2 regions of the Pseudarthrobacter sp. genome follow, and region 2 is predicted to be linked to the other one. Evidence: riboswitches for the same ligand, from Rfam matches in the RefSeq annotation. Region 2 holds a riboswitch; the other holds the start of a gene.
The links. Region 2 has a riboswitch for cyclic di-AMP ahead of V6M49_RS03775 (C40 family peptidase). Riboswitches for the same ligand answer to the same signal wherever they lie in the genome.

Region 1: it holds a riboswitch for cyclic di-AMP, as region 2 does, so the genes downstream of both, V6M49_RS02550 (M23 family metallopeptidase) here and V6M49_RS03775 (C40 family peptidase) in region 2, are expected to answer to the same signal.

Annotation. Positions count from the first base shown of each region.
Region 1 is NZ_JAKFFD010000028.1:14,768-18,942, reverse strand. It holds gene V6M49_RS02560 (NlpC/P60 family protein) at 1-338, opposite strand, end outside; gene V6M49_RS02555 (C40 family peptidase) at 510-1,184, opposite strand; cyclic di-AMP (ydaO/yuaA leader) riboswitch at 1,255-1,417, opposite strand; gene V6M49_RS02550 (M23 family metallopeptidase) at 1,566-2,390, opposite strand; cyclic di-AMP (ydaO/yuaA leader) riboswitch at 2,394-2,612, opposite strand; gene V6M49_RS02545 (metal-dependent transcriptional regulator) at 2,779-3,474, opposite strand; gene serC (phosphoserine transaminase) at 3,752-4,175, shown strand, end outside.
Region 2 is NZ_JAKFFD010000038.1:55,124-59,298, forward strand. It holds gene V6M49_RS03770 (lytic transglycosylase domain-containing protein) at 1-1,220, opposite strand, end outside; cyclic di-AMP (ydaO/yuaA leader) riboswitch at 1,436-1,604, shown strand; gene V6M49_RS03775 (C40 family peptidase) at 1,608-2,459, shown strand; gene V6M49_RS03780 (protein adenylyltransferase SelO) at 2,529-3,992, opposite strand; gene V6M49_RS03785 (dienelactone hydrolase family protein) at 4,049-4,175, opposite strand, start outside.

The DNA of each region.
Region 1 (4,175 bases), on a different contig from region 2:
GCTTCAACAACCGGCTCGGGAGCCTCAACCGGAGCGGGCGTGGTGGTCACGGCCGGCTTCTCGTAGGAGATGGCAATGGTGGAAGCAGCGGAAATGATGGCCGGAGCGGAAACCTCAGCCTCAAGGTTCGAAGCGGAAGCACCTTCGTGCTGGACTCCGGTGTCTGCCGCGTTCGCGGCGATACCACTGGTCAGGACAAGGCCGGAAGCAGCAGCGATAACCGCAGCCTGGCGGCCCATGCCGCCGGCGTTGTCGCCGACAGCCTTGGCAATGACAGCCAGCGAGTTGGTCTTGGTGACCTCGGCGCGGTGCCGTGCAACAGTTGCACGTGTAGTCATTAATTTCTCTCTTTCGTTTTCCTCAGGACCGCGTAGGCAGTCCAAGGGCGTTGGAGGCGCCGGCATCTTGGGGGTACGCCGGCACATCCCGAACGGGGATTTAGCGAAAAGTCTCCAGCGAAGAATCGGTTCCGGCAGCACAGGGCTGCAGGAACTGCTGGATTGCAGGAACTACGGGGCCAGCGTGAAGAAGGATCCGCCGCCCGTGGATGCCACGGAGTGGAGCAGCGTGCCCTGTGACGGGTTCAGTGCGCTGATCATCATGCCGTTGCCGACGTAAATGCCAACGTGGGCGCCGCCATTCTGCATGACCAGGTCACCGGGAGCCGGTGTGGCGGTGGGCCGCATGGCCGTCCAGGCATTGGTGCGGGGAATGCTGATGCCGGCCTGGGCGTAGACCCACTGCGTGAAGCCGGAGCAGTCCCAGCCGTTGGGAGTGGTGCCGCCCCAGAGGTAGGGGTGACCGATACCGGTGTAGGCAAGTGCTGCCAGACCCGAAGCAGCAGCAGAGGAGACAGTGTCAGCGAGCTTGGAGGCCGCGGCCTCGGTTGCGGCAGCACCCTGAGCCCCGGTTTCGGAAGCCGTGGACTGCGCGCGGACCCTCTCAACCTTCGGCGCCGGCGTCGTCTTGATGACGGGGCGTTCGAAGGAAACGGTAGCCGTGGGCGCGGCAGTGACGGCAAGTGCCGTCTGCGCGGAACCGGACTCGGTAGAGGCGGAAACGCCGGCGGTGGAATCCGCGGCGTTGGCCGGAAGCCCCATGCTCAGGATCAGACCTGATGCAGCTGCGATAACAGCAGCCTGGCGACCTACGGTCCCGGCATTGGCACTGACGGCCTTGGACACGGAGCCCAAGGGGTTAGTGCGAACCGGTTGTGCGCGGTGACGCGCAGAAGTATGGCGTGAAGACACGAAGGTAGCCTCTCCCAATGCCTGCGAGGTGAGCTGTCGGATTCGGATGGGAGTCACCCGGCCGCGCTGCTTCACAGTGGAAGCTTTGCGACTTAACCCCAAGGCCTTCAGAATCGAAGACCAAAATTGGTTCCCCCGCCCCTGCCAGACGATGTCATGCGAACGGACCTTGAGCGGTGGCAGAGCTAGGCAATCCACTCAAGAACGTCAACTTCGGAAAAGTTGACGCGCTTTAGACGTTACAGGAGTTCCGAGCCAATGTCACATTCAGGTCACGGCATGTTGCTACGATTCGAGAGTTGGCCATCATTTGGGTCAGAGCCAGCCGGTGGGGTCGACGACTTCGCCATTGATCTGGACCTCGAAGTGGAGGTGGCAGCCCGTGGACGCGCCCGTGGTGCCGCTGAGGGCAACCACGTCGCCGCGGCTGACCGTCTGGCCTACCTTGACGCTGGCGGAGGAGAGGTGGTTGTAGGTGGTTTCAAGGCCATTGCCGTGATCCACCACCACGCGGTTGCCACCGCCGTACTGGTGCCAGCCAACGAAGGTCACGGTGCCGCTGGCAGCGGCCATGACGGAGGTTCCGCACTGTGCCACGTAGTCCTGGCCGCGGTGGAAGTCGCCGGAGCCGCCGGTGATGGGACTGACCCGGAACCCGAAGGGTGAGGCCGTAACCAGCTGGGCCAGCGGCGAGCCAAGGCTTCCGGCAGAGGCGGCGCGGGTAATGGATCCCGCGGACTGGGCGCTCAACAGCTGCTTCAGCTTGCCGTCGGGATCACCCTGGGTCACCACGGACGAGCGGCTGAAATCAATTTGGGCGGCGGCTTCGGCGGTCACTTCGGGCTGCGGAGCAGCGGAAACGGCTAATGCAGCCTGGCCGGGTGCCGGAGTGGCCATCACGGGGCCGGTCACAGGAACCGTCACAGTGAGAGCCAGGCCTGTTGCTGCCAGGGCGATGCCGGCCTTCTGGCCGAGGCCACTGGCGGCGGCGAAATCCGTCATCTGCCGGAAGGGTCCCCGGCGGCGGCGGGCTTCCCGCTGTGGGTCGCGGGGCCTCTCCGCGCTGAAATCCTCGGCCACTCTGGGCGCCGAGGCGGGACCCACCGCGCGACGGCGGCCCCTGGAGTATTGCGTGGTCAAGAATGTTCCTCTCTGGGTAGCCTGCGAAGTTAGCTGTCGGATTCGGGTCAGAGAGTTCAAAGACCCGGTCCGCCGTGACAAGCACTTGGCGCAGAGATATCCCGTGAGGATCCTTCGCTGGAAGAGGCTTGCTGCTGACGGACTTAACCCCAAGGCAGTCTTACGACTGCCGGTTGTGGTTCCCCCGCCTCTGCCAGTTGGTGACTGATGCACCTGATCCGCTGGCAGAGCTCGGCTCCGGATCAGGTAACGCTTTTGTATCGACGCTGAGTTTCAACTATAGGTGATTAACTTGGACAGTAACAATTCCGTTACCTTTGCGGAACCTTGCGTCGCTGCGCTATGGAACGGCCCCACGCGCGGCCCCACACGGCGGACCGCCTTCCCGTCAGCTGACGGAAACGAAGACGTGGGATGCCACTTCCGGGGGCAGCTCGAGCGCCCCTTCGATTCCCGGAACGCGCACCGAAATGTACTCCCCTACGCGCTCCAGGGACACCGTGGCACCGGGCCTGATCCCGCCTTCATCCAACTGGACCAGCAGCTCAGGTTCCACCTGGATGGGCTCAGCCAGCCGGCTGACTGTCACGTTCGACGCTGGCCCGTAGCCCTGCATCGCATCCAGGAGATTAATCACACCGGCGTCTGGGAGCGCGGGCGCCGGCCCGCCCAGGGCGGCCAGCCCGGGGATGGGGTTGCCGTACGGAGACTCGGTGGGGTGGTTGAGCAATTCGTAGATGCGCTGCTCTACGCGTTCGCTCATCACATGCTCCCAGCGGCACGCTTCATCGTGGACATAGGCCCAGTCCAGGCCAATCACATCCGCCAGGAGCCGTTCCGCGAGCCTGTGCTTGCGCATCACTTCCGTAGCGCGTTTCCGCCCGGCTTCCGTGAGCTCCAGGTGGCGGTCTCCGGAGACCACGACCAGTCCGTCGCGTTCCATCCGGCCGATGGTTTGGGACACCGTGGGTCCGGAATGCCGCAGCCGTTCGGCGATGCGTGCGCGAAGAGCAACGATGTTCTCTTCTTCAAGCTCCAAAATGGTCCGAAGATACATCTCCGTAGTATCGATCAGATCCGTCATCCAGCTCAGCTCCTCGAGCGCAGTACCTTGCGTTGTCCCACCGTATCGCGTCCCGCTCAGCGGCGAGGTCCGCTAAAAAGCTTAGCCTATTTTGAATTTGTCTGGATAATGCCCGGGCGGAGACAAAGAGTCTCATTGGCCGGACTATGACGGCCCCGGTTCCCCGCCCAATCGAGGGTTCAGGCAGAATAAGGGAGGTCCTTATGCAGTCACCGCCGACTACCGGCCACCCCACCGCCCGGACGTGAGCCACGTCCATGCCGAAATTGGAGCCCCCGTGAGCGAAACCAGCATCACTATTCCCGCCGACCTCCTGCCAAAGGATGGACGGTTCGGCGCAGGACCCTCCAAGGTCAGGCCGGAGCAGCTCGAAGCGCTCTCAGCGGCGTCCAAGACCATCCTGGGCACCTCCCACCGCCAGGCTCCGGTCAAGAACCTCGTGGGCTCCGTCCGTGAAGGCCTCAGCCAGTTCTTCCGCGCCCCCGAAGGCTACGAAGTGGTCCTCGGCGTCGGCGGCTCCACCGCTTTCTGGGACGTCGCCAGCTTCGGCCTGGTGGAAAAGAAGGCCCAGCACCTGTCCTTCGGCGAGTTCGGCTCCAAATTCGCCTCAGCCACCAACAAGGCCCCGTTCCTGGACGCCTCCTCCATCATCAAGTCCGAGCCCGGCACGCGCCCGGTATCGGCCGCCGAGGCTGGCGTGG
Region 2 (4,175 bases):
AGGCCCCAATTGACCTGGGTCCGGTAGCTCGTGAGCCAGTCGCTGCCGGCGCTGGCATACTTGCTGGCCGGCAGCGACTGGGCGATCCCGTATGCGCCCGAGTACGGGTTGGTGGCAGTGGTCAGCCAGTTCGACTCCTTGGTCCACAGCGACGCCAGGCACGGAAACTGGTCCTGGCCCCAGCCGTAGGCGCCGAGCTGCCCGGCCGCGTAGTTCTTGGCGCCCGCGGGGTCGTTGACAGCGCCTCCCGGAACGGAAGGCACGACGACGACGGGCGGCGGGACCGGCGTCGGGCTCGGGACCGGAGGCGGGGCGGGCACGCCCGGTACAGCAGGCGGGGCCGGAGCCGGTTTCTGTGCAGCGGCAAGGGCCGCCGCCTTGGCTGCCGCCTCCGCCTGTTGGCGTGCCTGTTCCTGCGCCGCGGCCCGCTTGGCGGCCTGCGCCGTTTCATACGCGGCCAAGGCCACCTGGCCCTGCCGGAACTCCCCCTCCACGGCAGCCGTGGTCCCTTTGAGGGAGGCCAGCTGCGCGGTCAGTTCCAGGCCGTGCTCCTGCTGCTCCGCGATCTGCCGGGACATGGCCTGCTGGGCGGATTGGGCGGCGTCGAGCTTGGTTCTGGCCTCGCCGGACAGGCGCTCGCGCTCGGCCCTGGCCGCCTGCTCCTGATCGGCCAGGGCACGGGAAATGCGTTCGGCGCTTGCAGATTTGTTGACCAGGGCCGCAGTCTTATCGCTGACGATCTGGACGATATTCAGGCCGTGGATGCTGTTGTTCTGCACGGCGTCGAGGGCAACGAAGAAACCCATGTTGGTTCCACCGGTCTTGTACGATTGGGCCGCCAGAGCACCGATTTCCTTCTTGTACTGTCCCAGTTCGGCCGCGGCGCGTGCCGTCTGGGCCGTGAGTGCGTCCACAGTGGAAGTGGCGGCCTGAAGTGCCGCTTCGGCCTTGGCGTACTCCGCGGCGGACGTTACGGCCGCATTGCCCAGCGCCTCTGCTTCAGCCTGGAGTCCGCCCAGCAGCCCGTTGATCCTGGTGACTTCTGCCGCTTTGCCGGCCTCGCTTTTCTTGGCGTTCTGCACGTCTTGCCACGAGGGATACCCGCCGGGCGGCGCGTCGTCGTCGGCATGCGAGGGAAGCAGCGCAGCCGACCCCACCAGGGCGACCGCCAGCAGGCCGGCGAGGGCGGGCAGCCGCATTTTTTGAACAATCCGGGACATAGTTGGTGAGCTTACCGGGCATATACGGATTACGGGGCCTGACCTGCAACATCGTTACCGAGGAGGGAGGGAATCCGAGATGAAGCGCGGGTGGATTTCACGCCTACATTCCGTTACCGGAATGTGACATTGCCGATAACTGGAAGTTATGGTCAAACGGTGGCCCGGCTCAAGCCGGGACATTCCCGCCAGTATGCCGAGCCCTGCCGCTGACCGGGATCCAGTCGCTTTCCAGCTGGCAGGGACGGGGGAACCACGTTTCCACGGCTTTTCGAAGCCTTGGGGTTAAGTCGGTATCGCTCCGTCCCGTGCGGCGGCGCTACCGGCCGGGTATCTCCGACCCGAACCCGACAGCTCACCCCGCAGGCATGGGAGAGGCGATCAACCGTGTCCAAGAATTCCGCTGCCGCACGCCTTCGTGCGGTTCCTGCCCGCTCTACCGTCCTCATTGGCCTGGCCACTGCGGCCAAAACACACCCCCTGACGTTTGGCCGGCCGGCCCTGGTGGCTGTTGCTGCATCCGGCCTGCTGTTCAGCATTGGCGTCCCGGCTCAGGCCGGCGTCCACGGCCCGGACAACTCCGGGACTGCCAACACTCAGGTCCAGACCAGTGCGGCGGCAGCGGCTCCGGCCGCTGTTGCTTCGACTTCCGCTGCAGCAGCCCCCGCCGCGGCCAACGTCCACACAGTCGTTTCGGGTGACACGCTGGGCCAGATTTCCGCCGCCAACGGCGTCCCGCTCAACGACGTCCTTGCCGCCAACGGACTCTCGCTGACCAGCATCATCTACCCCGGCGACCAGATCCTGATCCCTGGTGCCGGCTACACCGCACCGGCTCCCGCAGCGTCTCCCGCGGCGGCGCCGGCCTCCCCCACCAACACCGGCATAAGGCTGGCCTCAACGTCCGCACCGGCGGCCCAGGCTCCGGCCGGCTCGCTCGGCGCGGCCATCCTGGCTTCCGCCAACTCCCAGCTCGGCATCCAGCAGGACTGCACCGCCATGGTGGAGAAGGCGCTGCGCTCGGTGGGTAAAAGCGTGGGTGACCTGGCTCCCGGCCAGTTCTTCCAGTACGGCCCGGTGGTGGGCACACCGGCCGCAGGGGACCTGGTCATCACGGCCGGCCATGTGGGCGTCTACGCCGGCAACGGCCAGGTTGTCAGTGGCGGGGTGGACGGTTACAAAACCGAAGTGCACTCGATCAGCTGGCTCGCCGGAGCGTCCTTCGTCCGCGTAGCGTGATCCGACCATGCTCGACGGCGGCGGGCGGCACCCAGCCCCGCGCCGCCGTCGTCCATCCCTGGTGTTCTCTCAGGTCCCGCAGAAGGTCCGATAGCTCCCGAAGTCTTCAGGGGCGGGGCCGGCGTAGCGTTCCAGCCCGGGGCGCTGCGTGTACGGATCGGCCAGGACGTCCACCAACCGGTTGAATGGGTCCAGGTCGCCGGCGATAGCCGAGTCCAGAGCCTCTTCAACCAGGTGGTTCCTGGGGATGTAGACGGGGTTGACCCGGTCCATCAGGTCCGCGTCCGGCGCCAGGGCCAGCCACCGTGCGGCCCAGGCGTCGAAGGCTTCGGGGTTCGCAAACATGGACCGCGTAGTTTCCGGCGTACCGCGGGCCGCCGAGCCGAGGCCCCGGAAGAAGGAGGTGTAATCCACCTGGCCTTCCTGGAGCAGCGCCAGCACGCCGTCCACCAGGGACGACGCGACGTCGTCGTGCGTGTCCGGGCGCAGCCCAAGCTTGGACTTCATGCCTGCCGACCAGGCAACGCTGTACAGGGCGCGGAAGCCGCCGAGGGATTCAACGGCGAGCGCCACGGCCTGGTCCTGGTCTTCATGGAGCAGGGGCAGGAGTGCTTCAGCGAGCCGGGTGAGGTTCCATTCGGCGATGACCGGCTGGTTGGCGTAGGCGTAGCGCCCGTCCGCGTCGATGGAGCTGTAGACCGCGCCGGGGTTGAACGCGTCCATAAAAGCGCAGGGACCGTAGTCGATGGTCTCGCCGGAGATGGCCATGTTGTCGGTGTTCATCACGCCATGGACGAAGCCCACCAGCATCCATTGCGCCACCAGGGACGCCTGCGCGGCTATGACCGCCTCGAAGAACGCGAGATAGGGCTTGTCGGCAAGCGCCGCGTCCGGGTAGTGGCGGCTGATGGCATGATCCGCCAGACGGCTCAGAAGGTCCGCCTCGCCGTTGACGCGGGCGAACTGGAAGCTGCCGACCCGCAGGTGGCTGCTGGCCACCCGGGTGAGCACGGCCCCGGGCAGCATCGTTTCGCGGCGGACGGGCCGGCCCGTGGCCACCACGGCGAGGGACCTCGTGGTGGGGATGGCCATGGCGTGCATGGCTTCGCTGACGATGTACTCGCGCAGCATGGGACCGACGACGGCGAGACCGTCACCCGCGCGGGCGAACGGTGTCCGGCCGGAGCCCTTGAGGTGGATGTCCCGAAGCTGCCCGTGGATGTCCGTGACCTCCCCCAGCAGGAGGGCCCGCCCGTCGCCGAGCAGGGGTGAGTAGCCGCCGAACTGGTGGCCGGCATAGGCCTGGGCCACGGGTGTGGCACCGTCAGGAATCTGGTTGCCGATGAGCAGCCGCGTCCCCTCGGGCGTCCGCAGCCAGGACGGGTCGAAGCCCAGCTCGGTGGCCAACGGCTCGTTCAGGACCAGCAGCTGCGGGTCAGGTGCTTCCTCCGCCTGCCAGGGAACCGCCAGCTCCCCGAGTTCGCGGGCGAAACGCCCGCCGAAGGTGAGCGTTAGTGGGATTGCGGTGCTCATGCTTCAAGACTACCCGTGGCAGGACAGCCCAGACCGCGGCGGATCAGACGTGCTGCTCAGACGTGCTGTCCGAACCAGGCGAGGGTGTCGTTCCAGGCAGCCGTGGCTTGGGTTTCGTTGTAGCGCTCGCCGGTGTCGTTGTGGAAGGCATGGTCGACGCCGGGGTAGACGGTGATCTGGTGG